DNA from 2 places in the Paenibacillus sp. BK720 genome. Region 2 is predicted to be linked to the other one. Evidence: predicted binding sites of a transcription regulator. Region 2 holds the regulator's gene; the other holds the start of a gene.
The links. The regulator LexA, encoded in region 2, represses DNA repair genes until DNA is damaged. The targets are predictions, from matches to a motif close to CGAACATATGTTCG.
Positions count from the first base shown of each region.

Region 1: a site for LexA is predicted at 4,013-4,026, ahead of recA (recombinase RecA). Genes of this name have one in related genera too.

Region 1 covers NZ_JAASRQ010000002.1:1,047,575-1,063,079, forward strand. The annotation lists gene FHT67_RS11430 (DUF3388 domain-containing protein) at 1-197, shown strand, start outside; gene FHT67_RS11435 (helix-turn-helix domain-containing protein) at 216-1,154, shown strand; gene FHT67_RS11440 (YajQ family cyclic di-GMP-binding protein) at 1,190-1,681, shown strand; gene pgsA (CDP-diacylglycerol--glycerol-3-phosphate 3-phosphatidyltransferase) at 1,888-2,466, shown strand; gene FHT67_RS11450 (competence/damage-inducible protein A) at 2,558-3,808, shown strand; gene recA (recombinase RecA) at 4,096-5,151, shown strand; gene FHT67_RS11460 (RecX family transcriptional regulator) at 5,226-5,906, shown strand; gene rny (ribonuclease Y) at 6,088-7,629, shown strand; gene FHT67_RS11470 (TIGR00282 family metallophosphoesterase) at 7,779-8,576, shown strand; gene FHT67_RS11475 (stage V sporulation protein S) at 8,716-8,976, shown strand; gene FHT67_RS11480 (dipeptidase) at 9,086-10,030, shown strand; gene FHT67_RS11485 (2-oxoacid:acceptor oxidoreductase subunit alpha) at 10,229-11,962, shown strand; gene FHT67_RS11490 (2-oxoacid:ferredoxin oxidoreductase subunit beta) at 11,965-12,831, shown strand; gene pduL (phosphate propanoyltransferase) at 13,009-13,584, shown strand; gene miaB (tRNA (N6-isopentenyl adenosine(37)-C2)-methylthiotransferase MiaB) at 13,769-15,346, shown strand; gene FHT67_RS11505 (YlbF/YmcA family competence regulator) at 15,378-15,505, shown strand, end outside.
Region 2 covers NZ_JAASRQ010000001.1:1,417,949-1,433,453, forward strand. The annotation lists gene FHT67_RS06350 (penicillin-binding protein 1A) at 1-1,622, shown strand, start outside; gene FHT67_RS06355 (peptidylprolyl isomerase) at 1,640-2,254, shown strand; gene FHT67_RS06360 (ribonuclease FAU-1 family protein) at 2,473-3,024, shown strand; gene FHT67_RS06365 (SanA/YdcF family protein) at 3,021-3,680, shown strand; gene FHT67_RS06370 (AAA family ATPase) at 3,802-4,782, shown strand; gene hflX (GTPase HflX) at 4,805-6,094, shown strand; gene FHT67_RS06380 (methionine gamma-lyase family protein) at 6,136-7,431, shown strand; gene FHT67_RS06385 (MerR family transcriptional regulator) at 7,509-7,919, shown strand; gene glnA (type I glutamate--ammonia ligase) at 8,006-9,334, shown strand; gene FHT67_RS06395 (PspC domain-containing protein) at 9,457-9,651, opposite strand; gene lexA (transcriptional repressor LexA) at 9,783-10,403, opposite strand; gene FHT67_RS06405 (LysM peptidoglycan-binding domain-containing protein) at 10,720-10,935, shown strand; gene FHT67_RS06410 (DUF896 domain-containing protein) at 11,085-11,273, shown strand; gene FHT67_RS06415 (hypothetical protein) at 11,352-11,861, shown strand; gene FHT67_RS06420 (HAD family hydrolase) at 11,889-12,677, shown strand; gene FHT67_RS06425 (1,2-dihydroxy-3-keto-5-methylthiopentene dioxygenase) at 12,740-13,279, opposite strand; gene metH (methionine synthase) at 13,426-15,505, shown strand, end outside.

The DNA of each region.
Region 1 (15,505 bases), on a different contig from region 2:
ACGAGAAGCACTACTCGCTGCTGCAGGAAATTATGGCGATGCCTTCCACGAAGGTTATTGAGCATCCGGATATCTTTATTAAGGAATCGCAATACGATTACAGCCATTTTGACATGATTATCGAGCTGCGAAATACACCTGACGAAGAGATTACATACGAATCATTTACGGCCAATTATTCCGATAATGAATTCTAGCAGAGAGGAGTAGACACCATGTCAGATTTAGGAGCGTTGCTTCGCAAAGCAAGGGAAGAGCGCGGATTAACGCTTGATGATGTTCAAGAGATTACGAAAATACGCAAGCGCTACTTGGAAGCGATCGAGAGCGGCGACCACAGCGTGCTGCCGGGAACGTTCTATTTACGCGCTTTTGTGAAAAATTACTGCGATGCCGTCGGACTGGATGCGGACGAAGTTCTTCGGCTGTACCAGCACGAGATTCCGGCTTCCGTTACGGATCAAATTGTGGAAGCCGTTCCGGCCAGACAGCCTAAGCGGGTTCGCACCCGTTCATCGGAGCGGATCAGCAAGCTCGGCTTCAACATAATGATGTGGTCCTTCCTGATCCTCATCGTAGTTGTCGTGTGGGTTTATTTCGTTAATCAGAAAGCCGATGATCCAGACGAAATCGACAATACGAATATTACCGATCAGGCTTCGCCTGCTCCGCCAACCCAGTCGCCAAATTCGTCGAACGACGGCGGAACAACTACACCTTCGGCAACGCCTACGCCAACTCCAAGCCAATCGCCGACTACCGTGACGTTCTCGTCCAAGGTTGGCAAGGTTGATCATTACGATGTCGCACCGGCAGGCGTGCTCCATAAAGTAGAGATCAAAATTTCCGGCGGGCCAAGCTGGACGGAAGTGCGTTCGGGAAGCTCTTCCGGCAAAGCGATTATTTCGGAGACGGCTCCGGACGGCTCGGCCTTCACTTATGATCTGGATCAACCGCTTTACATTAATGTCGGGCGTGCCGACCTGAGCTCGATTACCGTCGATGGCGTGCAAATCAACGACGGCGACCGCGCAGGTTCCAAGAAAATCCAGCTGAACCCGGCAGAGGGTACCGGTGGAACGGAAGGGACTTCAACTCAAAGTCCGGACAATTCTTCCACGCCTGGGGACTCGGCAGGTACGGAGAATCAGTAAGGAACGAAATAGATGCAAAGGGAGAGTTGTAAACGATGAGTTCTGAAAGTTCGTTTGATATTGTTTCGAAGATGGATATGCAAGAGCTTAACAATGCGATTCAGCAAGCGGAGCGGGAGATTGAGACACGCTTCGACTTCAAAGGCAGCAAAAGCAGCATTAAGCTGGAAAAAGAAGAGCTTGTTGTGGTTTCCGATGACGACTTCAAGCTGGAAAGCGTTCTTGATATTTTGAAATCGAAGATGGTCAAGCGCGGCGTTCCGATTAAAAACCTGGAATACGGCAAGGTTGAATCGGCTTCGGCGAGCACCGTACGTCAGCGCATTAAGCTGAAATCGGGCATCGATCAGGACAATGCCAAAAAAATCAATATTCTGATCCGGGATTCGAAGATTAAAGTGAAAAGCCAGATTCAAGGCGACCAAATCCGCGTAACCGGCAAAAGCCGCGATGATTTGCAAGCCGTTATGGCTCTTCTTCGAGGAGCGGATTTGACAGTCGAGCTGCAGTTCACCAATTACCGTTAATAAGCCCTTTCCGGCCCTTCGCTGCCTCGTCCAATCAGGCAAGAAGGGCTTTCGCTCTATGACGTTCGTTATTTTGACATAGGAAATGGCATGTATTATACTTGGTTAGATAGTTTTGGAAACGATCCGGGGGACATACATATGACAGTACAAGCAATCATGCATCAATGCAGGAACACGGCTAGACGGTCCGGGGGTGTGAACGAATGAACCTGGCAAATAGAATTACGCTGGCCAGAATTATTTTAGTGCCGATCATAATGGTATTTCTGCTCGTTAATATCGATATTAAGCCTCTTGCGTTCGGCGATGATTACTCCATTACATACAATCAGATTATAGCGGCTATAATCTTTATCATAGCGGCTAGCACCGACGGTCTCGATGGCTATATCGCCAGAAAGAACAAGATCGTAACCAACCTGGGCAAGCTTCTCGATCCGCTGGCGGACAAGCTGCTTGTGGCTGCTGTTCTGATCTCGCTTGTCCAAATGGATAAGCTGGCGGCATGGATGGCCATCATTATCATTAGCCGCGAATTCGCGGTAACGGGTTTGCGTCAGATTGCCTTGCTGGAAGGAAGCGTAATGGCCGCTAGCAAATGGGGCAAATGGAAAACAGCCGTGCAAATCACGATGATCATTTCCCTTCTGCTAAACAACTTCCCGTTTACGTTCATCGATTTTCCGTTTGACGATATCGTAAGCTGGATTGCCGTTATTATTACGGTATATTCCGGATTCGACTATTTCTTCAAGAACAAACATTTGATTCCTGTGCAATAATCAGGATCATATAAGCAACAATAAAGCATCTTTCCATTCCTGGAGAGGTGCTTTTGCTTCCTAATGCTGCTGACTCGAAGGGGGAAATCGCATGAAAGCTGAAATTATCGCAGTAGGTACCGAGCTGCTGCTCGGTCAAATCGTAAACACGAACGCGCAATACTTATCCAGAAAGCTTGCATCGCTTGGCATTGATGTTTACTTCCAGACGGTCGTCGGCGATAACCCGAACCGGATCCGCCAAGCGATCGAGATTGCCCGTCAGCGAGCAGACCTGCTCGTGTTTACCGGCGGGCTTGGACCTACGCAGGATGACCTGACCAAGGATGTTCTCGCGGATTATCTGAACCGCGGTTTATCCCTCCATCAGCCGTCCATGGACAAAATCGAGCAGATGTTCAGCTCGCGCGGCATCCACATGGTAGAGAGCAACCGGAGACAAGCGCTGATGATTGACGGCAGCGCTCCGATTGACAATGAAGCCGGTCTCGCCGTCGGCAACGGCCTTTCCGAGGACGGGACGCATTATTTGCTGCTGCCCGGGCCTCCGCGCGAGATGAAGCCCATGATGGAGGGGCCGGCGTCGGAATGGCTTCGGTCTATTCTGGGAGCAGAGGAACCGCTTTATTCGAGATTGCTTATGTTTGCGGGGATCGGAGAATCGACGCTTGAAGCAAAGCTGATTGATATCATTGAAGCTCAATCTGATCCTACGATCGCGCCTTATGCGAAAGAAGGCGAGGTCGCCATTCGGGTATCGACAAAAGCGGCGAACGAGGCCGATGCAATAGTCAAATTGGATCAAACCGTCGAAGCGATCAAGCAGCGGGTTGGCGAGTACTTATACGCGCAGGACGAGATTACGCTGGAAGAACAGGTCGTGCAGCTGCTTCGGACATCAAGAAGAAAGCTTTCGACTGCCGAGAGCATCAGCGGTGGCTTGCTTGCGGAGCTTATTTCCGGCATTCCCGGAAGCAGCGGAGAATATTCCGGAGGCGTTGTTACTTATACGAACGAGATGAAGCATAAGCTGCTAGGCATCCCGATGGCCCAATTGGAAGGAGACGGCGCGCCGGGAGCCATCAGCGAGTCGACGGCGGCGTTGATGGCCGAACGCGTCAGACAGATCGGAGATTCCGATTTCGGCGTGTCGTTGACCGGGGTGGCCGGTCCGTCGCAGGCGGAAGGCAAGCCGGTTGGGCTGGTTTATTATGCGGTTGCCGAGAGGGGCAAACCGACGGCCGTATTTACGGGCCATTTCTCGGGTACCCGCGCCATCATCCGCATTCGCGCGGTTAAGGCTGCATTGTATCAATTGTGGTTGAAGCTTCGCGAACAATAATTTGTCGGATTAACGCGAAAAATACTTGCCTGTTTGTACCATTTCCGCTATAATTGGTTTCATGCGGAAGAACCGTGGCGAAGATTACTTTGCTGCGGTTTTTTTATGTCTATTTTTAGATTTCTTGACGAATCGCGCATTGCTGCCCAATATGGCAAAAGCCCTTTCGCCATGCGTCTGGAAAGGACGTGGAAATAAAAAAGACGAATGTATGTTCGAAAAAAAGCTTGGCATTTGAGCAGAAAAAAGGTATCATACAATTATAAATAACGAAGGATGTGAGTAGCTTGTCGGATCGTCGTGCTGCTTTGGAGATGGCTTTACGCCAAATTGAGAAGCAATTTGGTAAAGGCTCCATCATGAAATTAGGGGAATCCACACATATGCAAGTTGAAACCGTGCCAAGCGGTTCAATTGCTTTAGATATTGCTCTTGGAATCGGCGGTATGCCAAGAGGCCGTATTATTGAATGCTATGGACCGGAATCTTCCGGTAAAACTACCGTTGCGCTTCACGCTATTGCGGAAGTACAGCGGATCGGCGGACAAGCTGCATTTATCGATGCGGAGCATGCGCTTGATCCATTGTACGCGAGCAAGCTTGGCGTAAATATCGATGAGCTGCTGTTGTCGCAGCCGGATACGGGCGAGCAGGCGCTTGAGATCGCGGAAGCTCTTGTACGAAGCGGCGCAGTTGACATTATCGTTATCGACTCGGTAGCAGCGCTTGTACCGAAAGCAGAGATTGAAGGCGATATGGGGGATTCCCATGTTGGTCTGCAGGCACGTCTGATGTCGCAAGCTTTGCGTAAACTGGGTGGCGCGATCAGCAAGTCGAAGACAATCGCCATCTTTATTAACCAATTGCGCGAGAAAGTCGGCGTGATGTTCGGTAACCCGGAGACTACGCCTGGCGGCCGTGCACTGAAGTTCTATTCCAGCGTGCGTCTGGAAGTGCGTCGCATTGAAACGATCAAGCAAGGCAACGATATGGTTGGTAACCGTACGCGGATTAAAGTCGTGAAGAACAAGGTAGCTCCTCCGTTCAAGCAAGCGGAGGTTGACATCATGTACGGCGAAGGCATTTCGAGAGAAGGCAGCCTCGTAGATATTGGCGTAGAGATGGATATCGTTCAGAAGAGCGGGGCTTGGTTCTCCTACAATGGCGACCGTCTCGGTCAAGGCCGCGAGAATGCGAAGCAATTCCTGAAGGATCATCCGGAGGTAGCTGCCGTTATCGAGAAACAAATCCGCGAGCAAAGCAATTTGTCCGCTTCCGCGCAGCCTGCTAACTTCTCGCAGGATGACGATGATGACTTTGATGAGTCGGAACTTGACGATTAATAAATAAGGAAGAAGCAGCGCCGTCCCTTCGAGGACGGCGCTGCTTCTTTGCACGGAGACGGGGTGTAAAAAGCATGTTAATCGAGATTTCCGCGGTGGAGCAGGACCGCAAGGACCGCAAACGATACCATATCTATACGAACGGCGTTGAAGATCCTCTGTTATCTGTTCATGAAGATCTTCTTATTAAATTCCGGCTATTTAAAGGGACGGAGCTGACCAGCGAAGCTATTGCAGAGATTGCCGATGAGGATGAAAGATACCACGCCTATGCGTTAGCTATCGCCTACCTCGGCATAAAAGCAAGAACGCGCAAGCAGATCGAGCAATATTTGCTCCGCAAGGAATTTGAACCTGAACCAATTGCGTATGCGCTTGAACGTTTAGAATCGGAGCATATTGTTGATGATGGAGAGTATGCGCGGCATTTCGCCAAGCAGCGTATCCGTTACAGTCAGAAGGGCAGCCGTTGGATCAGGCAGGAGCTGCAGCAGCGGGGAGTATCGAGGGAGGCGGCTTCCGAAGCGCTTGATTCGATCGACAAGGATGACGAGCTTGCGTCGGCTGTACATGCGGCGAAGAAGAAATGGCGTTCTCTCAAAGGCGAGAACAGAGAGAAACGGCAGAAACTGATGGCCTTTTTAATGCGTCGGGGCTTTCCTTCGGATGTCGTGAAACAAGCGGCAAAAGCGGCTATAGATGAAGCGGAATTCGAGCAGGCGGATGAGGATGAAGGGCTTTTGCTTGACAATTGATTTTGCCAAAAGATAAAATAAAATTGTATTCCTTTTATATCAAATCAATTTTCCTTCCAAAAGTTGATTTGAAACGATTATTTTCGTCAATAAGTTAGAGAATCAATCGGTATGGAAACCGGCTAAAAACCTAATATCATCCCAAGCTTGCCTTGGTGAATGCAACGAGGAGGTGAACAAGATGGACCCTATTTGGACGGTGTTGATCTGTCTCGTTGTTGGCGTTATTTTCTTTGGGATTGGTTATTTTATTCGCAAGTCGATTGCCGAGGCCAAAATTTCCAGCGCTGAGCAAGCTGCTGTTCAAATCGTAGAGAATGCGAAGAAGGAAGCAGAAGCCCAGAAGAAGGAAACGGTGCTCGAAGCAAAAGATGAAATCCACAAACTCCGTACGGAGGCTGAAAAAGACATCCGTGAGCGGCGTAACGAGTCATTGCGTCAAGAAAGACGCTTGCTCCAGAAAGAGGAGTCGCTGGATAAAAAGATAGAAGCGCTCGAACGCAAAGAAGAGTTAGTGGCCAACAAAGAGAAACGGATCGATGAAACACAAGAACAAATTGAATCCATTTACAAGCAGCAGTTAAGTGAATTGGAGCGCATCTCCAGCTTAACGATGGAGGATGCGAAGTCGATTATTTTGTCGAATGTGGAGCAGGAAGTGCGTCACGAAACGGCACAGATGATCAAGGAGATCGAGCAGCAAGCGAAAGAAGAAGCCGATAAGAAGGCACGCGATATTATTTCGCTCGCTATCCAACGTTGTGCGGCAGATCACGTTGCAGAAACGACGGTATCCGTTGTTACCCTGCCTAACGAAGAGATGAAAGGCCGCATTATCGGGCGTGAGGGCCGTAATATCCGTGCACTCGAAACATTGACCGGTATCGATCTGATTATCGACGATACACCGGAAGCGGTCATCCTGTCAGGCTTTGACCCGATTAGACGCGAAATTGCCCGAACTTCCCTTGAGAAGCTTGTTGCAGATGGACGTATTCATCCGGCTCGAATCGAAGAGATGGTCGAGAAGTCCCGCAAGGAAGTGGACGAGCGTATCCGTGAATACGGTGAGCAGGCTACTTTCGAGGTTGGGGTTCATGGTTTGCACCCTGATTTGATTAAAATTCTGGGACGTCTCAAGTACCGGACAAGCTACGGTCAGAACGTATTGAAGCACTCGATGGAGGTTGCTTATCTGACGGGGCTTATGGCTGCAGAGCTTGGCGAAGACATTACGCTTGCCAAGCGAGCGGGTCTTTTGCACGATATCGGCAAAGCGCTTGACCACGAGGTTGAGGGCTCTCACGTCGAGATCGGCGTAGAGCTGGCGAAGAAGTACAAGGAGCATCCTGTTGTGATCAACAGTATCGCTTCCCACCACGGCGACGTGGAGGCGACTTCCGTTATCGCGATGCTCGTCGGCGCAGCAGACGCCTTGTCTGCCGCTCGTCCTGGCGCACGCCGCGAAACGCTTGAAACGTACATCAAACGTCTGGAGAAGCTGGAAGATATTTCGGAGTCGTTCGACGGCGTCGAGAAATCTTACGCAATTCAAGCAGGACGCGAAGTACGCGTTATGGTTCAGCCTGAGAAGATCGACGATACGGAAGCATTCCGGCTTGCACGAGACATTACGAAGAAGATCGAGAGTGAACTCGATTATCCGGGACATATTAAGGTTACGGTTATTCGTGAGACCCGTGCAGTTGAATATGCGAAGTAGATCACATGCAAAAAGGCAAGGTGAAACGGCTATCGCCGTCCTTAGGCGGGGAAGCGCGTATCAATCCGGAGAATTCTAAGCCTTAGAATTCAAGAACGAAAAGTGGCTGCTTGTCAGCCACTTTTTTTGCATACTAAAGGAGTGGCAGAGTGAACGTATTATTTATTGGCGATATCGTAGGAAGCGTAGGACGCAAAGCGTTAAAGCAGGTGCTGCCGGCACTGAGAAGCAAGTACAACCCGCATATTATTATCGTGAACGGCGAGAACGCCGCAGCGGGCCGGGGCATTACGCATGCGATTGCCCGGGAGTTTTTCGAATGGGGCGTTCACGGGATTACGATGGGCAATCATACTTGGGACAACAAAGATATTTTCGAGTGGATCGACGAAGAGCCGCGAATGGTCCGTCCGGCCAATTTCCCGGAAGGCACGCCGGGCCAAGGTCTCGCGCTAATCAAAGCCAACGGCAAGCAGCTTGCTATCATTAATTTGCAAGGCCGGACCTTCCTGCCTCCGATTGACTGCCCGTTCCGGAAAGCGGAAGAGCTTATTGAGCAAGCGAAAGAAAAAACCAAAAACATTTTGGTGGATTTCCATGCGGAAGCAACCTCCGAGAAAATTGCGATGGGCTGGCATTTGGCTGGCCAGGCTTCAATCGTGGTAGGTACGCATACGCATGTGCAAACCAACGATGACCGGATTCTGCCGGGCGGAACGGCTTACTTGACGGACGTAGGTATGACAGGACCTCGCGACGGCGTTCTCGGTATGGAACGCAACGCTGTCCTGCACAAGTTCTTAACCCAGCTGCCAACTCGCTTTGTCGTGGATGAAGGCGACTGGCATTTGCATGCGGTATCGGTGCAGATTGACGATGCAACGGGGCAAGCGACCAAAATCCTGAAAATTCGCCTTACCGAAGACGACTGGCTGCTCATGCAGTAGTTATATGAATATTCTAAAAGTTTAGTCAATTCAGAATTGATATGAAAGTTATTGCGGTGATAGCAGGAATTTTTTAACCTCTCTCGAATACTATCTAAATAGTGGAATCCATCCATCATTCCCGAGGAGGTCCTTTTTCATGGAAGTATTAAAAGTTTCAGCAAAGTCCAATCCAAATTCCGTTGCAGGTGCGCTAGCCGGAGTTTTGCGTGAACGCGGCGCCGCTGAATTGCAAGCCATCGGGGCGGGTGCACTCAATCAAGCGATCAAGGCGGTAGCGATTGCTCGAGGATTCGTAGCTCCAAGCGGGGTGGATTTGATTTGCGTACCGGCATTTACTGACATTGTCATTGATGGAGAAGATCGAACAGCGATTAAACTGATTGTTGAACCTAGGTAATATCTAACCGAGCAAGGCTGGATGGTACCGGGTATTTGAACCTGTTTACGAAGTAGACAGGTTTTTTGCTTTGTTGATGCTGGCGGAGTAAGGGAGAGGTGATCGAATCGTGTCCTATGGCATTGCGGATTTTCACTGCGATGTATTAAGCAAGCTGCTTGCGCATCCGAATCTGACTTTTCAAGAAAGTGAACCGGGTCTGCTGGACGTAACGTATGAACGGTTGAAGGAATCGGGAGCCGTCCTGCAGACCTTTGCGGTATACATACCGGAAAAGCTGAACGGTTCTATCGAGCCCATACTGGAATGTATTGACCATTTCTACGAGAAGGTGCTGGCTTGTCCGGATATGATGCTGATCCGGAGTCAATCCGATCTGGCGGAAAGCCTCGCTGCCGGCAAGATCGGCGCTTTGCTCTCGCTTGAAGGCGTTGACGGCCTGCAAGGCAGCATGCCGATTCTAAGGCTCCTTTACCGCCTCGGCGTGCGTGCGGCAGGATTGACCTGGAACCATGCGAACTGGGCCGCAGACGGCGTTATGGAGGCCCGTGGAGGCGGTCTGACGGCCAAGGGTAAAGACTTTGTCGCCGAATGCGACAAGCTGGGCATACTTGTTGATGTGTCTCACCTGTCCGAAAAAGCCTTTTGGGATGTGGCTGACCTGGCTGCGAAGACGATTATTGCCTCGCACTCCAATGCAAAGGCGCTTCTCAATCATCCACGCAATCTGACGGATGACCAGATAAAGGCGATCATTGCGCTGCAGGGTCTAGTCGGCATTACTTACGTGCCTTGGTTTGTAGCGGAAGGGGAGAAGACAACGGTTGATGACGTGTTAAGGCACATCGATCATGTCGGCGGGCTTGGCGGGGAGCGCCATATTATGCTTGGATCCGACTTTGACGGAATCGACAAATATGTGAACGGGCTGACTCATCCCGGAGAGGTGTACAGGCTGCGGGAAGCGCTGCTGAAAAACTATTCGGAGGAGCAGACCAAGCGGTTTCTTTCGGGTAATGCGCTTTCATTTTTAAGCGTAAATCTCCCGGCATAACAAGCGGCTCGAAACAAATCTGAATATGGTATATATACAATCGAAAATCATTATCATTCATTAAACGTTTACATCTTGCAATTTTCAAACCGCACCTTTACACTTGGTTTGACTGTTCATTCATTATATAAATTATTGTTGGATAACTGCCTTAGTAATGTACGCGGCTTAAGCCATCAAAAAGAGGAGATGGGCGTTTTGATTAGTCAATTGTCTTGGAAGATCGGAGGGCAACAAGGGGAAGGCGTCGAAAGTACGGACCGTATTTTTTCAACGGCGCTTAACCGGCTTGGGTATTACCTATACGGATATCGTCATTTCTCGTCTCGGATCAAGGGCGGACATACAAATAATAAAATTCGAATCAGCACATATCCGATCCGGGCGATCTCCGATGATCTGGACATCCTCGTGGCGTTCGACCAAGAAAGCATAGATTTGAACGCAAAAGAGCTTCGCAGCGGCGGCGTAATCGTGGCAGATGCGAAGTTTAATCCCGTTGTGCCGGAAGGGATCGACGCGCGTCTGTTCGCCGTTCCGATTACGGCAATGGCGGAGGAACTCGGTACTTCCCTGATGAAGAACATGGTTGCTTCGGGCGCATCCTGGGCTTTGCTCGGTTTGCCTCTCGAGGTATTTAATAAAGCGGTAGAAGAAGAATTCGGACGCAAGGGCGCGGCAGTCGTAGAGAAAAACATCGAAGCGGTTAAGCAAGGCGCCGAGTTCGTATTGGAGCAAGCGGGCGGACCGCTTAACGAATTCAAGCTGGAGGAGGCCGACGGCCGCCAGAAGCTGTTCATGATCGGCAACGAAGCGATTGGCCTTGGCTGTCTGGCTGCAGGCTGCCGCTTGATGTCCGCATATCCGATTACTCCGGCATCCGAGATTATGGAATACCTGATTAAAAAGCTGCCGGCGCTTGGCGGCACCGTCGTTCAGACGGAGGACGAAATCGCCGCGGTTACGATGGCGATTGGCGCCAACTACGCAGGCGTACGCACGATGACGGCTTCTGCCGGCCCTGGCCTGTCTCTGATGATGGAGGCGATTGGTCTTGCCGGTATGACCGAAACTCCGCTTGTTATCGTGGATACGCAGCGCGGCGGGCCTTCGACGGGTCTGCCTACCAAGCAGGAACAATCCGACCTGAACGCCATGGTTTACGGAACGCATGGCGAGATTCCGAAGATCGTTATCGCCCCGGCTTCTATCGAAGACTGCTTCCACGATATGATCGAAGCCTTCAATCTGGCGGAGCAATATCAGGTGCCGGTTATCGTAATGACGGATCTTCAGCTGTCGCTCGGCAAGCAGTCCTGCGAACCGTTTGATTTCAACTCGATTCAAATCAACCGCGGCAAGCTTGTTCAGGAAGCGCCGGAGCTCGAGCCGCAGCAGCTCTTCAAGCGTTACGAATTGACGGAAGACGGCATTTCGCCGCGCGTCCTGCCTGGCGCGAAGCACGGCATCCACCACGTAACCGGCGTTGAGCATGACGAAACGGGCCGTCCCTCCGAAAGCGCGGTTAACCGTCAGAAGATGATGGATAAACGTCTCAACAAGCTGAACGGCTTGCAAATTCGCGAAGGTCTCCGCATCGATGCGCCAAACGAAACGCCGGATCTTCTCGTTATCGGCATGGGTTCTACGGGCGGAACGATTGATCAGGCCCGCGGATGGCTGGCAAACGACGGCATTACTTCGAATCATATTACGATCCGTCAAATTCATCCATTCCCGGCGGAGCAGCTCATTCCTCATCTGCAGCAGGCGAAGAAAGTGGTCGTTATCGAGAACAACGCGACCGCACAGCTTGCCGGCCAGATCAAGATGCATGCGGGCTTCGCGGAAAAAATCCGCAACCTGCTGAAATATGACGGTAATCCGTTCCTGCCATCGGAAGTTTATAAAGCGTGCAAGGAGTTGGACTAATCATGGCAACATTCAAAGAGTTTCGAAATAATGTGAAGCCGAACTGGTGCCCGGGCTGCGGAGACTTCTCCATCCAAGCCGCTATTCAGCGCGCGGCGGCGAACGTGGGCCTAGAACCGGAAGAACTCGCGGTCATTTCGGGTATCGGCTGCTCCGGCCGTATTTCCGGCTATATCAACGCCTACGGCCTTCACGGGATTCATGGCCGCGCGCTCCCAATCGCGCAAGGCGTCAAGCTTGCCAACCGGGAGCTCACCGTTATCGCATCGGGCGGCGACGGAGACGGCTTTGCGATCGGCATGGGCCATACCGTCCATGCTATCCGCCGTAACCTGAATATTACGTATATCGTTATGGATAACCAGATTTACGGTCTGACCAAAGGCCAGACATCGCCGCGCAGCGCGGAAGGCTTCAAAACGAAGTCGACCCCGGAAGGATCGATCGAATCCACTTTGTCGCCGCTTGAAATTGCGATGTCGGCCGGCGCAACGTTTGTTGCCCAATCGTTCTCGAGCGATTTGAAGCAGCTGACGGCTCTGATCGAAGCGGGTATCAAGCATGAGGGCTTCTCCTTGATCAACGTGTTCAGCCCGTGCGTTACCTTCAACAAAATAAACACGTACGACTGGTTTAAGCAAAACATCGTAAACCTGGAGCAGTTCCCTGATTACGATCCTTCGAACCGCATTATGGCGATGAACAAGATCATGGAAACGGAAGGCATGCTGACGGGTCTGATCTATCAGAACACGCAGCGCAAATCGTATGAGGACATGATCAGCGGCTTTGGCGCGGAAGCTCTTGCGAAGAAGGATCTTTCTTTGTCGGAAGAACAGTTCAATAAACTTGTTGCCGAATTTAAATAAGTGTATGATGGGCATACGGCATTTTTATCTGCCGTATGCTTTTTTTAAAATATAAGGAAGTATAGTTTTTTTCTATACGATGCTTATATTTCATTCGCGGAACGCATGCTGCCCTCCTAAGGACGGCGCAGCCGTTTACGCTTGTAACCATACATAGATACAAAGGAGTAGAAACATATGGAACAAAAAATGGTGCCCGTTGGCGTATCGGCAAGACATATTCACCTCTCTGCGGAGCATGTCGCTATATTGTTTGGAGAAGGCAGCGAGCTTACGGAAGCAAAACCGTTGTCCCAGCCGGGGCAATACGCGGCGAACGAGACGGTTGCGGTAATCGGTCCGAAAGGCTCTTTCCCGAAAGTAAGAATTTTGGGTCCGGTCCGCAAAGCTACCCAGCTGGAAGTATCGCGTACGGATGCTTTTGCCCTTGGCATTAACCCGCCCGTCAGGGAATCCGGCAACATTCAAGGCTCCGCAGGCATCACGCTCAAAGGACCGGCAGGCGAGGTTACGATCGAGGAGGGCGTTATCGTTGCGGCCCGCCACATTCATTTCCATACGAGCGACGCGGAAAAATGGGGCATTGCGGACAAGCAGCACCTGAAGGTTCGTTTCCAAGGCGAGCGCGGAGTTGTATTCGAGCAGGTTATTGCGCGCGTATCGCCGGATTTTGCGCTGGATATGCATATTGATACCGATGAAGCGAATGCGGCAGGCATCAAAAATGGCGATACAGCCGAAATTATCGAATAGAGGCCTGTCATAGGCTGTTTAAGAAGGCTGACAAGCGGTCCCGTACCGCTGTCGGCCTTTTCGTATAGTCGCCATGAAATGGATATCCTTGCTATAGTTGTGCTATAATTTTTTATTGGGCAAAGGTATGTTTAATCAATGGGGCAAACCGCAATATTTCATGTAGAGGGAAGTGTGAACAACCATGTCTAAGGGGAACCCGAAAGCTCAAACCGACAAGGTTAAAGACTACTCCAAATACTTTGACTTCTCGGATGCTAAGGTGCTTAGTGAGGAAGACGGGGTAACGACCTACCGCATTAAAGGCAGGAACGTACAGATCAACTCCACTCCGAACTATAAAGACGAAAAGAAACGCGGTAAAGAAGACATAGAGGTTCATTACGATTTCTCGATTCCCGAGGAGCTGCAAACCATCGGTAAAGGGAAATTCTATTTAATACAAACATACGGCTGCCAAATGAACGAGCATGACACGGAAGTGATGAAGGGCATGTTCGAGGAGATGGGGTATACCGGAACCGAAGACCGCCAGCAGGCGGATGTCATTCTTCTGAATACCTGCGCGATCCGCGAGAATGCCGAGGATAAAGTATTCGGCGAGCTCGGGCATCTCAAAACCTTGAAGCAGCAAAAGCCGGAGCTGCTGCTGGGCGTATGCGGCTGTATGTCGCAGGAAGAGTCGGTGGTGGGCAAAATTCTGCAAAAGCATGCTTTCGTGGATATGATCTTTGGCACGCATAATATTCACCGTCTGCCCCAGCTTCTGCAAAACGCTTACTTCAGCAAAGAAATGGTAGTCGAGGTATGGTCCAAGGAAGGCGACATCATCGAGAATATGCCGAAGAAGCGGGACGGCATGCGGGCATGGGTGAATATCATGTATGGCTGCGACAAGTTCTGCACGTATTGCATCGTACCCTACACGCGGGGCAAAGAGAGAAGCCGCCGGCCGGAGGATGTTATTGCGGAGGTGCGCGAGCTGGCACGTCAAGGCTTTAAAGAGATTACCTTGCTAGGGCAAAATGTAAACGCCTACGGAAAAGATTTCGAAGACATCTCTTATCGCTTTGGCGATTTGATGCATGACATGTCCAAAATCGATATTCCTCGCGTTCGCTTTACGACAAGCCATCCGCGGGATTTCGACGATCATCTGGTCGAGGTGCTGGCGCAAGGCGGCAATCTGGTCGAACATATCCACCTGCCGATTCAATCCGGCAGCACGGAAGTGCTCAAGCGGATGAGCCGCAAGTACTCCCGGGAGCAAATACTTGAGCTTGCAGCGAAAATCAAGCGGGAAATTCCGAATGTCTCTCTCTCAACGGACATTATCGTAGGCTTCCCGGGCGAAACGGACGAACAATTCGAGGATACGATGACCTTGGTTCGCCAGGTCGGCTTTGATTTTGCCTATACTTTCATCTATTCGCCGCGGGAAGGCACACCTGCTGCCGCTATGGAAGACAACGTGCCGATGGAAGTGAAGAAGAAGCGCCTGCAGCGGCTGAACGAGCTGATGGCCGAGCTGGGCCGCAGAAGCAATGAGCGGATGGAAGGCGAGATTGTGGAAGTGCTGGTGGAAGGCGAGAGCAAGAATAATCCGAATATTTTGGCCGGCCGGACGCGAACGAATAAGCTCGTGCATTTGGAAGGTCCGAAAGAATGGATCGGACAATTCATACAAGTTCGTGTAACGGAAGCAAAAACATGGTATATTAGAGCAGAACCGTTGGCGAGTTCCGCCAGCAACGTATCCTAAAAGCGACTCATATTAGTGGGAGAGATGATAGATGTCCGAACAACAGACCGCAGTTAATTCGCAGCACCACCATGACCATGACCATGACCATGACCATGGCTGCAATGTTCCGAAATTCAATACCCGCGATCTTCTGGTCCGCGAAGATATTATGCAAAA
Region 2 (15,505 bases):
CTCTCAACCCGACGGCCCAGCAAGCCGTCGAGAAGGAATTCGCGGATGACAGCAACTTCGAGAAGAGTCCGGACGATCAGAAGGCGCAAGGCGCCATGATTATCATGGATCACCGGGACGGCACGATTCAGGCGATGGCCGGGGGACGGGATTACGTCCGCAAGGGCTTGAACCGCGTAGAAGTGAAGCGCCAGCCTGGTTCCGCCTTTAAGCCGATCGTCTCTTACGGCCCCGCGCTGGAAACCGGGGATTATTATCCTTGGACGGTCCTAAATCAGGATTCGCAAAAATGCTTCGGCAACTATTGTCCAAGGGATCCTCATGGAGCAAGTCCGGTAACCATGCAGGAAGCAATCAAGGAATCCCGCAACCTTGCGGCTGTATGGACCCTTAACCAGGTTGGAATAGGCAACGGTATTGCCTTTGCCAAGAAGCTGGGCATGGAGCTTGCTCCGGAGGACCGCAACCTTGCGATTGCGCTCGGGGGTCTGACGCAAGGGGTAACGCCGATGCAAATGGCGGAAGCTTACAGCGTATTCGCAAACGGCGGCAAATCGGTTGATCCGCATACGATCACGAAGATCGAGACCGCAGCGAACAAAAAAGTATTCACGTACCATGCGCCGGCGGCGAAGCAGCTGATGAAGCCGGAGACAGCCTGGTATATGACGCAAATGATGCAGACCGTTCTGGAGAAAGGCGGTACGGGTACGGGTGCCCGGATCGACCGTCCGGTTGCGGGCAAGACGGGCACGTCGCAGCACGGTATTCCTAACTTCAACTCCAGCGCCAACCGCGACGCCTGGTTCGTCGGTTACACACCGGAATGGACCGCTGCCGTCTGGATGGGTTACGATATTACAGACAAGCAGCACGTCATCAAGAAGAGCAGCTCGCAAGCCGCGGCGATGTTCGGCAAGGTTATGAAGCAAGCCATGAAAAATGTGCCGAAGTCCTCGTTCAAACAGCCTGAGGGCATCAAGCAGGAAGTGAAAGAACAAGCGCCGGTTACAAACTTCAACGCGGTGTTCCTGGAAGACCAGGCGAAGGTGCAGCTGTCCTGGACCGCGCCGGCGAACAGCGAAGGAGTTACTTACCGCGTATACCGCAAGGACTCGGAACAATCGGAGTACTCCGTATTCGTGGACGTAGCTAACAATACGGTAGACGATATGACCGTATTCCCGGGCATGAAGTATCAATACTATGTTGTGGCTTATAACGCGGAAGAAGATAAGGAAAGCAAACCTTCCGACACGATTACGATCGATGTGCCGGAGACCGAAGTGGATATTCCGGAGCAGCCTATGGAGCCGGATCAGCCGTCCGACGGCGAACTTCCGGGCGATGGAAACAACGGAGGGGAAGTATCGCCTCCGCCATCCGCGGATCCGAATCAGCCGGTGGAGTCGGAGACGCCCGGCGATGGCGGCACCGTCTCGCCAGGTCCAGGCAATAACGGGAACGGAAACGGCGGCGGGAATGGCAACGGAACTGTGAACCCTGACCAAGGTGCCGGGGGGCCGATCGAATCGGCCGATCCCGGATCCGGGAACGGAACGGTAACGGGGAAGGGAACCACTGACAAAAACGAAGCCGGAAGTGCAGGCGGCAAAGCGTAAGGAGCTGGACTTGGAATATGGGCAAGCTGGGGAAATTTACTTGGAGCATCATCATAATCGCAGCAGTAGCCGTATTATTAACCAGCTGCGGCTCATCCGGCGGCTCGCCCGGACTGAAATGGGATAAGATGCCGGAAATGTCGATCAGTTTGAATAAACAGTACACCGCCAAATTTTCGACCAGCAAAGGCGATTTCGCCGTAAAGCTCTATGCGGAGGAATCGCCGGTAACGGTCAACAATTTTGTGTTTCTCGCGCGTAACGGTTATTACGACGGCCTTACGTTTAACAGCATTATCGAATCGTTTATGATTCAAGGCGGGGATCCGAAGGGCGATGGAACAGGAAATCCGGGTTATTCGATACCGGATGAGTTTGATACCAGCCTGAAATTCGAGCCTGGAATAGTCGCTATGATGAACGGCGGGAAACCGAACTCGGGAGGCAGCCAGTTTTTTATCTGTACCGGTCCCGACTCCCTGAACTTGAACCAGACGCCGACTTATTCCATCTTCGGCAAGGTTGACAGCGGTATGGATACGGTGCTGGAGATTGCCAAAACACCGGTAAACGACAAACATGTACCACAGGATAAGGTCATTATTAATACGGTTACGATAGTGGAAACGTAAAGAATAAACCGGTGTTAAACGGGATAAAGCGGTTTGTCCGCTTTGTCCCGTTTTTTGTTTTTGGCCCGGCTGTCACCTAAATCCTGTGAAAAGCTTGGTTTATTTTTCATGCGTAGTGGAGATGAGCGTTAAGTTATGGTAAGCTTTTTACAACGCTATCCATCATCATCGAAAGCCAAGTATTACAGGCTTATCTCAAGCGGAAAGGTACGTTCCGTATGAAACGAAAATTTTCGGACCGGGCAAACTGGCGTCGCATTATACGCAAAAGCTATAATTGTCTGGCGCTCGACAATGATGAATTCAAAGGTCTTGTCACGTTTTACCGGATTCATGAGTTGCGTGAGCCGCTATGGAAGGAATATAACGGGCGGCGTTTATGTCTGGCGGACCGCGGTTATTTATGGATGCAGCATTTTCCTCGGGGCGAGCATTTTGTCGTGACAACGATGTTTGACGATAAAGGCCGAGTGGTGCAATGGTACATTGATATTTGCAAAACGCAAGGGCTGACGGATCAGCATGTGCCATGGTTTGACGACCTTTATCTGGATGTTGTCGTGCTGCCAAGCGGGGAAGTATTTCTTCTCGATGAGGATGAGCTGGAGGAAGCTCTCCGTGACGGAGAGGTAACGGGGAAAGAAGCGGCGCTTGCAAGAAAGACAGCAGGAAGATTGCTTTCCAGTATCCGGAACGGCCGGTTCCGGTATTTCACGCTCAGCTTGAAGCATCGTAAAAGCTTGACGGAGAGAGAGCTAAGAGAATCATGAAAAGTATCGTTCAGACGGGGAGCAAGTCACGCAAACGGCGCGGGCTGCTCCTGTTTCGTCTCTTTGTCGGATTATGTCTGCTCGGGGTATTGTGCTGCGGGTACCTGATATGGCTGATTAACAGCTACGACGAATCCAAGCCGGTCGAACAAGCGGATGCCGCTATCGTGCTGGGCGCTTCCCTGTGGTCGGACAAACCGAGTCCGGCTTTGAAAGAGCGTCTCGATTTTGCGGACAAGCTGTACAAGGACGGCAAGGTGAAAATGCTTATTTTGAGCGGAGGCCTTGACCGCAACGGATCAAAGCTGACCGAAGCGCAAGGGATGCGGGTCTATCTGCTTGCCAAGGGAATTCCGGAAGATAAGATGCTGCTTGATAATGCGGCGCGAAGTACATACGAGAATCTGCTGAACAGTAAAGTTATTGCCGCGGAGCATGGCTTGAATAAGCTATTGATCGTGACTCACGATTATCATGCGCCAAGAGCGATGGAAATGGCCCGTTATCTCGATTACGAGAATGTTCAGGCCGCAGCCTTTCATTCCGAAGTGCTGAGCCCGTTCAAGAACCAGTCGCGCGAAGTGCTGGCGTATGCCAAGTGGAAGGTGGATGCGGTCCTGCTGCATTTTGGTTACCGTTCTCCCGACTATCCTTAAATAAAATCTGTTAATATGACCGATTCCGATAGAATACACTTGTTAGAAGCGGGATATGCCGGGCTTATCTTACCGGCATGCCAAACGCTAGTGACGGTGCGAAGGATAGGTGATGCAATAGATGAGCGGACATGTCATGTCGGGATCGAATAACGGAGCAAGGCCGTCCCGTCAAATTAATGTGGTGTTAAGAAGCCAGGAACCGGTCCAGATGACGGCATCTGCGCCTGTAGTCGATAATGAACCGCTGCCAGCCGTCAAGCCGCTCCCGCCGGGAGACCATTTTGCCGATATTCAGAAAGAGCTTGAGCCGATGGTTGGCATGGACAATGTGAAAGCTCTTGTATATGAAGTCTACGCGCTTTTATATATAACCCGCATGCGTGCGGAAGCCGGCTTGTCAGGCGGATCCCATGTCTACCATATGATCTTTAAGGGGAATCCCGGAACAGGCAAGACTACCATAGCCAGAATCGTGGCGAAGCTGTTTCAGAAGATGGGAGTCCTATCGAAGGGGCATCTGATCGAAGTGGAGCGGGCTGACCTGGTTGGCGAATATATCGGGCATACGGCCCAGAAAACGCGGGATATGGTACGGAAAGCGATTGGCGGCGTTCTCTTCGTGGACGAAGCGTACAGCCTTGCGCGGGGCGGGGAGAAGGATTTCGGCAAAGAAGCCATCGATACGCTGGTAAAAGCAATGGAGGATCACCGCAATCAGTTTGTGTTAATCCTGGCGGGATATCCGGCGGAGATCGATCATTTTCTGCTGACGAATCCCGGTTTGCCTTCGCGGTTTCCGATCCAAATCGATTTTCCTGACTATTCGATTGACCAATTGATCCAAATTTCCGAGCTGATGGCGAAGGAAAGGGATTATAATTTGATGCCGCAGTCCATATTTAAGTTAAGGCAGCATTTGATTCAGGAGAAGATGAGCGACATATTCTCGTTTAGCAACGCCAGATACGTGCGGAATATTATCGAGAAATCAATCCGATATCAGGCTGTCAGGCTGCTGAATCAATATTCCAACAGCATTCCCCCAAAGCAGGAGCTGATGGCGATCAAGCCGGAGGACTTCAAATGGGAAACGAAATAACTCCACTCTAGAAGGAGCAATCATGCGAGAAAAAACATTCAATACGACGACTGCCATGCAGGAACGCGCTGTCTTGGTCAGTCTGGTTACCCCCGATATTAAACGGGGAATCAGCGATCCCGAGCATTCGCTCGAGGAGCTGGTGGCGCTTGCCGAGACGGCGGGAACCGAAGTGCTGACTACGATGGTGCAAAATAAAGAAGCTCCCGATACCAAGTGGTTCATCGGCAAGGGTAAGGTCGAAGAGCTAAGAGCGATCGCCGACGAATTGGGAGCAACAACGGCAATCTTTGACCAAGAGCTGTCGGGCGCGCAGGTTCGGAATCTGGAAGAAACGCTGGATCTGAAGATTGTGGACCGGACGCAGCTTATTTTGGATATTTTCGCCCAACGGGCGAAGACGCGCGAAGGGATCATTCAGGTAGAGCTGGCGCAGCTCAGCTACTTGCTTCCGCGTTTGTCTGGCCACGGCAAGAATCTGTCGCGGCTTGGAGGCGGGATCGGAACGAGAGGTCCCGGCGAATCCAAGCTTGAGACAGACAGGCGGCATATTAGAGGCAGGATTTCCGACTTGAAGGAACAGCTGGAGGAAGTGGTCCGCCACCGGAAGCTGCACCGGGAGAGAAGGAAGAAATCCGGCGTGATTCAGGTTGCGCTTGTAGGCTATACGAATGCCGGGAAATCCACGCTGCTCCGGGAATTGACGAGCGCTGACGTCTATGTGGAGAATCAGCTGTTCGCCACGCTTGATCCGACTTCCCGCACGCTGGAGCTGCCAAACGGCCGCGAAGTCGTTCTGACGGATACGGTTGGATTTATTCAGAACCTTCCCCATGACCTTGTGGCGGCATTCCGCGCGACGCTGGAGGAAGTACTGGAGGCTGATCTGGTACTGCATGTCGTGGACGGCAGCTCGCCGATGCGCGAGGAGCAGATGAGAGTCGTGGAACAAATCCTTGGCGATCTAGGAGCTGCGGGAACTGCCAGCTTGACGATCTTCAATAAAAAGGACCTGTGCGAAGAGAATCATGTGGAATTGCCGACGCCGGGCACGGATACGCTTGTTATCAGCGCTTATCAAAAAGATGATCTTGAGCTGGTTCGGAATAAAATTCAGGATAAACTGACCGGCGACACGGTTACTTTCGTCCTGCCGGCCGACCGCGGCGACTTGATTGCGCTTGCGTACCGGAGCGGGGAAGTCGTGGGCAATGAAGTGAGCGAGGATGGCGAAGCCTTGCGTCTCACCGTGCAGGTAAGCCGTCAGGCTTACGAGCAAAACGGCCACAAGCTTCAGCCCTATATTGAATAATAGAATTGGGTTACGTTAACTAAGGGAGAGACAGGCTTAAAATGAGTTACAACAATCAACAAGAAGACAATCCGTCCGTATGGGATGAACTTGAGAAATTAGCGGATGAAGCGGAGGAGCTGGCTGCCGGCCAGCTTCGCTCCATTGACCGCATCGCGGAAAAAAATCAGTGGAAGGTGATTCGCGCTTTTCAGCGGCATCAGGTCAGCGATTTTCATTTTACCGGCTCAACGGGGTATGGCTACAATGACCGGGGCCGCGAAGTGCTTGATCTGGTCTACGCGGATGTATTTGGGGCAGAGGCGGCGCTTGTGCGCCCGCATTTCGTATCCGGCACGCACACCATCGGGTGCGCGTTATTTGGCGTGCTCCGGCCAGGGGATGAACTGCTTTACATGACAGGCAAGCCGTATGATACGCTGCACAAGGTGATCGGCAAGCCGGCAGACGGGACAGGCTCCTTGCAGGATTGGGGCGTTCGTTATAACGAAGTGGCCCTGAACGAGGACGGAAGTCTGGATTGGGCTAATATTGAAGCCAGCATCAACGAGCGGACCAAGGTAATCGGCATACAACGTTCTAGAGGCTACAGCTGGAGAGCGTCATTTACCGTTGCCGAGATCGGAGATATGGTTCAGCGGGTGAAGCAGATCAAGCCGGATGTGCTCGTGTTCGTGGATAATTGCTACGGGGAATTTACCGAGCTTCTTGAACCAACCCAGGTTGGGGTTGATCTCATGGCAGGTTCGCTTATCAAAAACCCGGGAGGCGGACTTGCTTCCACAGGGGGATATATCGCGGGTACTGCCGCTGCGGTGGAGCAAGCCGCTTTTCGTCTTACTGCGCCCGGCATCGGTGGTGAAGTGGGCGCAATGCTGGACACGCTGCGAGGTATTTATCAGGGCTTGTTCCTGGCGCCGCATCTGGTTGGACAAGCGGTTAAAGGCAGCGTATTTGCTTCGGCGATGTTTGAGCAGCTTGGCTTCGAGACGAAACCTCATTGGTCCGAGCCGCGTACGGATCTCATACAGGCCGTCCGTTTTGGCGGTGCGGAGCAGCTGATCGCTTTTGTGCAAGGCATTCAGAAGGCTGCGGCGGTGGATTCGCACGTTGTGCCGGAGCCGTGGGACATGCCGGGATACGAGCATCCCGTCATTATGGCGGCAGGTACGTTTATTCAGGGCGGTAGTCTCGAATTGTCTGCGGATGCGCCAATCCGCGAGCCTTATATCGCTTATATGCAAGGCGGCTTGACGTTTGCCCATGCGAAGTTTGGTGTTCTTACAGCGTTACGTCGACTCATAAGCGACGGCCTTATCATAATTAAACGTAATTAAACCTAACACAACTTGACACGTTTTTGGTAGGGCGTTATGATAGGTGTATAAATGAGCGACTGGAAGGTTGATGCGACATGGGTGACGATATTCGTAGAAACATGGCCTTATTTCCGATCGGTATCGTAATGAAGCTGACGGATCTAACGGCGCGTCAAATTCGTTATTATGAGCAGCATGAATTGATTGTTCCCGCCAGAACGGCGGGCAACCAGCGACTGTTCTCTTTTAATGATGTAGAGCGGTTATTGGAGATTAAGGCATTGATCGAAAAAGGCGTTAACATCGCCGGCATTAAGCAAGTCATGAATCCGGTTTCAAAAGAATCGGACGATGCGACAATCGTAAGCGAGCAGTCCGAAGTGAAGCGCAAGGAGCTTTCCGACGCGCAGCTGCACCGCCTTCTCAAGCAGCAATTGCTGGAGAAACGCCCTGGCCAGGCTTCGCTTATTCAAGGGCAGCTGTCCCGTTTCTTGAACAAGCGGTAGCATGTCCTATTGTTAAACGAACAAGGTAAAGCGTATGCTTACGAAGCAAGAATTGCTTCACAATTCTTTTGAAGGAGATGAATGCTGTGAGCTACACAAAAGAGGATATTAAACGCATTGCGGAGGAACAGAACGTACGATTTATCCGCCTTCAATTTACCGATTTGCTTGGTACGATCAAAAACGTAGAAATTCCGGTCAGTCAGCTTGATAAAGCGTTGGACAATAAAATGATGTTCGACGGATCTTCCATCGAAGGTTACGTTCGTATCGAAGAATCTGACATGTACTTATACCCTGATCTGGATACTTGGGTCGTATTCCCATGGGTTGCGCAAGACCGAGTCGCCCGTCTGATCTGCGATATTTACATGCCTGACGGAACTCCGTTTGCAGGCGACCCGCGCGGCATTCTGAAGCGTGCGCTGCAGGAAGCGGAAGAAATGGGCTTTACGGCAATGAACGTTGGTCCTGAACCGGAATTCTTCCTGTTCAAGACGGATGAGCGCGGCGAGCCTACAACCGAGCTGAATGATCAAGGCGGATACTTCGACCTTGCTCCTATGGACATGGGCGAGAACTGCCGCCGCGAAATCGTGCTTACGCTGGAAGAAATGGGCTTCGAGATTGAAGCTTCCCACCATGAGGTGGCTCCCGGCCAGCACGAAATCGACTTCAAATATGCGGATGCGATTAAGGCAGCTGACCAAATTCAAACGTTTAAGCTTGTGGTTAAGACGATTGCAAGACAACACGGCCTTCATGCCACCTTCATGCCAAAACCGCTGTTTGGCGTAAACGGTTCCGGTATGCACTGCCACCAGTCGCTCTTCCAAGGCAGCACAAACGTATTCTATGACGAGAAGGATCGTCTGGGCCTTAGCCAAACGGCACGTTACTACATGGCGGGCATCCTGGAGCACGCTCGCGCAATGGCGGCTATTACGAACCCTACGATCAACTCGTACAAACGGATGGTTCCCGGTTATGAAGCGCCTTGCTACGTAGCTTGGTCGGCAAGCAACCGCTCGCCAATGATCCGTATCCCGGCGTCCCGCGGTCTTAGCACCCGTATCGAGGTTCGCAACCCGGATCCGGCGGCCAACCCTTATCTGGCTCTTGCCGTCATGCTGAAAGCCGGCCTAGACGGCATCAAGAACAAAACGGCGCTTCCGGCTCCCGTAGACCGCAACATCTACATCATGACGGAAGAAGAGCGCCTGGAATCCGGCGTGCCAAGCCTTCCTTCCGATCTGAAGGAAGCGCTCGACGAAATGCTGCGCAGCGACGTTATCTGCGATGCGCTTGGCGAACATGCTCTTGCCCATTTCTACGAACTGAAAGAAATCGAATGGGACATGTACAAAACGCAAGTCCATCAATGGGAACGCGATCAGTATCTGACGCTGTACTAGGAAGGAAATCCCTTGGCGCTCTAAGCGTCCGGGGATTTTTCTTTTGAGGGCATTTTTAATTTAATTCGTGGACAAAGGGGAGTGCCCACTATATGCCCACATTACCCCCCCTTATTTTCAACCTATCTCCTGTATAAAGTCGGGGAACTGGCGGGGATCACGTTAGCAAGAATGATGTAGACGATAAGATTGCAGGGGATAAAGAGGAGGAACAACAGTCTTACATATAAAGGGGAGAGGTTGCAGTATTCGGCAATTCCTCCGCAAACACCGGCTATGGATTTGTTGAGCAAAGACCTGGTTAATTTCTTCTTCACGCTTAACCCCCTCAATACCAAGCAGAATAAGTCATTTGATCATACCATAATCAGGAAAATAAAAAGAGGCTGTTCTCCCTAACCGAATGTGAATTCGGATTAGCGGGAACAGCCTCTTCTATATCAATAGGTCAGTGGAAGTCGCGGAACAAGCCAACCACTTTGCCGAGAATGGTGACGTTGTTCAGGCGAATCGGCTCCATGGTGGAGTTCTCCGGCTGGAGGCGGATATGATCCTTCTCTTTGTAGAAGGTCTTCACTGTCGCTTCGTCGTCTTCCGTCATGGCTACTACGATATCGCCGTTATTGGCGGTCTGCTGCTGGCGGACGATAACATAGTCGCCGTTATGTATACCGGCTTCAATCATGCTGTCGCCAATGACATTCAGGATGAATACTTCATCGTCGCCTACGAAGTGTGCAGACAATGGGAAGTATTCTTCAATATTCTCAGTGGCCGTAATCGGCACGCCTGCCGTTACCTTGCCGACAATCGGTACCTGAGCCACAGCGGGGAGGATAATGCCGTCAACACCGTCTTGATCCAAAATTTCGATCGCCCGAGGTTTCGTTGGATCTCGTCTGATCAGGCCTTTCTTCTCTAGCCGATCCAGATGGCCGTGAACGGTGGAGCTTGACGCCAGGCCAACCGCTTCGCCGATTTCGCGAACTGAAGGCGGGTATCCTTTGTCCCGAACCTCATTCTTAATAAATTCAAGAATCGACTGTTGGCGGTTCGAAATCTTAGACACGTGAATCACTCCAATATAATATTTGTAGAAAATTATAGCATAGAACCGGAGTTCGTACAAACATAAGTTCTCAAAAACAAAAGTTCGCATTTTTTATTGACTGCAAACATTTGTTCGTGTTATTCTAAGAACATAAGAAAACAGAACAAACGTTCGGGGAGCGATAATCATGATTATGAATCCGTCTTTTTATAAAAGTATCCATAAGGAAGAAACCGCTAAATCGTTCAAGTTACGGGCGCATCACGTTCAACGTCATGCATTTAAGATTATTGTGTGCGCTGCAGTGTTCGTCCTTCTTTTTACGAGCTTCCTCATGATGCGTACGAATGCATCATCCGATCACATTCAAGAGGCTGCAGCGAATGAGCAGACCGTTATCGTAACGGCGGGAGACACGTTGTGGGGGATTGCAGATCGTTTTTACGAGGGGTCCAAAGACATTAGACAATACATATACAAGATTAAGGAACGCAACCAATTAAGCTCGGTAGAGCTTCGGCCAGGACAGGTATTAATTATTCCTCGATAGGCGATATAGAAAAGGACAGGTAATTCGGACACAGGATGTTCGAAATTATCTGTCCTTTTCTCATTCTTCTATCATTGCCTTGACAATTACTCGGGATAAAAGTCAAAATAGGTAAGAAGGATGAGTAATAAGCAAATGAGGTGAAGGCAGTGGAAGAAGTCATCGCGCGTATTAACGAATTATCCCGTAAAAATAAAACGGTAGGTTTGACGGAAGAAGAAATTGCGGAACGTGCCGTGTTGCGTCAGAAATATTTGGAGAATTTCAAAAGGAATTTCCGCCAGCAGTTGGATTCCATCGAAATTGTAGACGGCGATCCTAACGATGTCGCGCATTAATTAGGACATATATCCATTTAGCTAGCGTTGGCGCCGTTCCATGAACGGCGCCTGCAATATACAATAGGAGGAATTGCTTTGTCACGCACGTGGGAGCGCAAAGTGCGCAAAAATACGAACCAAATTAACAAGGCGCGTAAAAAGCATGGCGCATCGCAAATCGGCACTTCGGCAGCACCCAAGGTAGACCGGTATACCGGCCGCAACTACATATTTCCGATTGTGCTTATTTTGTTGATCAGCATGTATACGGTATTCATTACGACGGATCCATCCTTTAAGCCTACAACCATGTTCTGGGTAACGATAGGCTGCTACATTTTCCTTGCGCTGATTTTCTTCTTGCGGCGTCCTTACGTTACAATCGGCAAAGACTATATTCAAACCCGCAAAATGACGGGGGACAAGCAGCTGCATGTATCCAACATTAAAGGGATCAGCGTGCAAAACGGTGCTGTCGTAATCATGCAGCAAAAAGGCGCGAACTGGGTATTCTCGCGGCTGCTCAACCGTTATCCGACGGATGAGATCGGCAGCAAACTGCAGGATTTCGCCAAAACACACCATTTGCCTTTCGAACAAAAATAGAAAAAGAGTAGGAGAGTTATGCGAATTATGGGGAAGCAAGCGGTACTATTTGATCTTGACGATACGCTGTTGTGGGATGATCGCAGCGTAAAAGAAGCATTTGAAGCAACATGCCAAGCCGGTGCGGAAGCTGCCGGCGTTGATCCGCAGCAGCTTGAGGAAGCCGTACGCAAAGAAGCGCGCGCTCTTTACGAGTCCTATGAGACGTTCCCGTTCACGAAGATGATCGGGATTAACCCGTTTGAAGGACTCTGGGCGAACTTCCGCGAAGGCGAGCAGGAGGAATTCCGCAAGCTGGAGCAGCTTGCGCCGGGCTACCGCAAGGAAGCTTGGACACGCGGCCTGCGCGCGTTAGGCGTTGACAACGAAGAGCTGGGCGCAAAGCTTGCGGACCAGTTCCCTGCGGAACGCCGCAAGCGTCCGCTGGTCTACGATGAAACGTTCCGCGTGCTTGATGCCCTGAAAGGAAAATACAAACTGCTTTTGCTCACAAACGGCTCGCCGGATCTGCAGCGCGAGAAGCTTGCCGGCGTTCCGGAGCTGATTCCATACTTTGACCATATCATTATTTCCGGTGAGTTCGGGGAAGGCAAGCCTGCCGCGTCGATCTTCCGTCATGCCCTGGAGCGTCTCGGAATCGAGCCGGATCATGGCATTATGGTTGGCGACAAGCTGACTACCGATATTCTTGGCGCCAATACGATTGGCATGACTTCAGTATGGGTGAACCGTCATGGCGCGGTACGCAATGACGAAATCATTCCTTCGCACGAGATTGCTCATTTGGAAGAGCTGCTGCTGCTTCTTGAGCAATAATGGACAAGACAAAGCCCCTCGCCATCGGAAGATGGAAAGAGGGGCTTTTTTTTGAAAACGTCTTATTTAACGAAAGCAGGGTCTTCGAACGGATGAGCAATCCAGCCTTCTGTCTCAATGAACAGACGTACGGCTACGATTTGGCGGTTATCCATCAATGTGAAGAAGTGAGGGATTCTCTCCGGAACGGAGATCACGTCGCCGGCTTCGAGTTCAACGTCGAAGTAACCAACTTCTTCGGTCCCTTTAATAACGAAGATGCCTTTGCCGGCCGTAATCGCGCGAACTTCATCTTCTGTATGTGTATGAACGGATTCGAATTTCTTCAGCAGTTCATCAAGGTTTGGAGTGGCATCGGATAATGTAATGATGTCCCAAGTTTTGTAACCGCGGCGAGCGGCAAGGTCCGTAATTTCAGCATTGAAAGTGGACAGAACTTCTGCCTTCTCTTCATCGGAGAGAACGAATTTCTCTTGAAGGTGCGCAGGCAATTTCGTTGCATCCCAATGTTCATAAAGAACTTCTTGCTTGTCTAAAAATTCACGAACGTTCTGTTCTCCAGAAATACGTTCATTAGTATTGCGAATGCGGATTTCAGCCATTCTCAATCCCTCTTTCCCTATAGAAATTAACTGATAAGTCCAATTATATAGCAAATGTAGTCAAATGTCGATGGACTGCCTTTTCAGAGTGCGGCTATTCTGTTACACTATTTGTTAATGATTTTCGGAGGAAGGGTGTACGAAATTTGTTGAAACCGACCATACAAGAATTGATGCAGCAACGGATACTCATCCTGGACGGAGCGATGGGAACGATGATTCAGCAGGCTAATCTGACTGCTGAGGATTTTGGCGGAGAAGAGCTTGACGGCTGTAACGAAATGCTCGTATTAACGCGTCCGGACGTTATTTCGACGATCCATGAGAAGTATCTGGAAGCCGGAGCCGATATTTTGGAAACCAACACGTTTGGCGCGACCAGCGTCGTATTGGCGGAATATGACATACCTGAAAAAGCCCGGGAAATTAACCTTGCTGCTGCCAAGCTGGCAAGAGACGCGGCGGATAAATTCTCGACACCTGACCGCCCCCGGTATGTAGTCGGCGCATTGGGGCCAACTACAAAAACGCTTTCCGTAACCGGCGGCGTTACGTTTGACGAGCTAGTAGACAGCTATTACGAACAAACCGTTGCTTTAATCGAAGGCAATGTTGACGCCATTCTCTTGGAGACGTCGCAGGATACCTTAAACGTAAAAGCGGGAAGCATCGGGATCCGCAAGGCGTTTGAGGCTACTAACCGCGAGCTTCCGATTATGATTTCGGGTACCATTGAGCCGATGGGCACTACGCTCGCCGGTCAATCCATTGAATCCTTCTATATTTCCTTGGAACATCTGAAACCGATTTCGATCGGACTGAACTGCGCAACCGGCCCCGAATTCATGCGCGACCATATCCGTTCGCTCAGCGAAATTGCCGATGCGGCTGTCAGCTGTTATCCAAACGCGGGCCTGCCGGACGAGAACGGACATTACCATGAGTCTCCTGAATCTCTTGCGCGAAAAATGTCGGCATTTGCCGAGCAGGGCTGGCTTAACATTGCGGGCGGCTGCTGCGGCACAACCCCGGCTCATATTAAAGCCTTGTACGAGACGATGGCGAATTATGCGCCGCGTACGCAGTACGGTACTCATCCGGCTGCCGTGTCCGGTATCGATACGGTATTTATCGAGGAAGACAACCGCCCGATTATGATCGGAGAACGGACCAACATTTCCGGTTCCCGAAAATTCAAACGCCTGATCAAAGAAGGCAAGTTCGACGAGGCTTCGGAGATCGCCCGTTCCCAGGTTAAGGGAGGCGCCCATATTATCGATATCAACCTGCAGGATACGGATATCGACGAGGCGTATGCGGTACATCAATTCCTGCCTCAGGTCGTGAAGAAAATCAAAGTGCCTTTAATGCTCGACTCGACGTACGATCATATCATCGAGCTGGGGCTGAAATATTCGCAAGGCAAGGCCATCATCAACTCGATTAACCTGGAGGACGGCGAATCGAAGTTCGAGAAGATCCTGCCGCTGATTCATCAATACGGTGCCGCGGTTGTCATGATCCTGATCGATGAGCGCGGACAGGCTGTTTCCCGCGAAGCGAAGATGGAAGTGGCCGAGCGTTCTTATAATCTACTGGTCAATAAATACGGCATGAATCCGGAAGATATCATTTTCGACCCGAACATGTTCCCGGTAGGATCCGGCGACCCGCAGTATATCGGATCCGCCGTTGAGACGATCGAAGGCATCCGGATGATTAAAGAGAAGTTCCCGAAAGCCAAGACGATTCTGGGTCTGAGCAACATCTCGTTTGGTCTGCCTGATGCGGGCCGCGAGGTGCTGAACTCGGTCTACCTGTACCACTGTACAAAGGCCGGACTTGACTATGCGATCGTAAATACGGAAAAACTGGAGCGGTATGCTTCCATTCCGGAGGAAGAGCGCAAGCTGGCGGAAGATCTGATCTATAATACTAATGACGATACGCTTGCTGCTTTCGTTGCGGCATTCCGCGAGAAGAAGGTCGTGAAGAAGGAGAAGGTATCGAATCTTTCCCTCGAGGAGCGTCTTGCCTCATACATCGTGGAAGGTACGAAGGAAGGACTTATACCTGACCTCGACGAGGCGCTCAAGAAATATACGGCGCTGGAAGTTATTAACGGACCGTTGATGCGCGGGATGGAAGAAGTAGGACGTCTGTTCAACAATAACGAGCTGATCGTGGCGGAGGTTCTGCAGAGCGCCGAGGTAATGAAGGCATCGG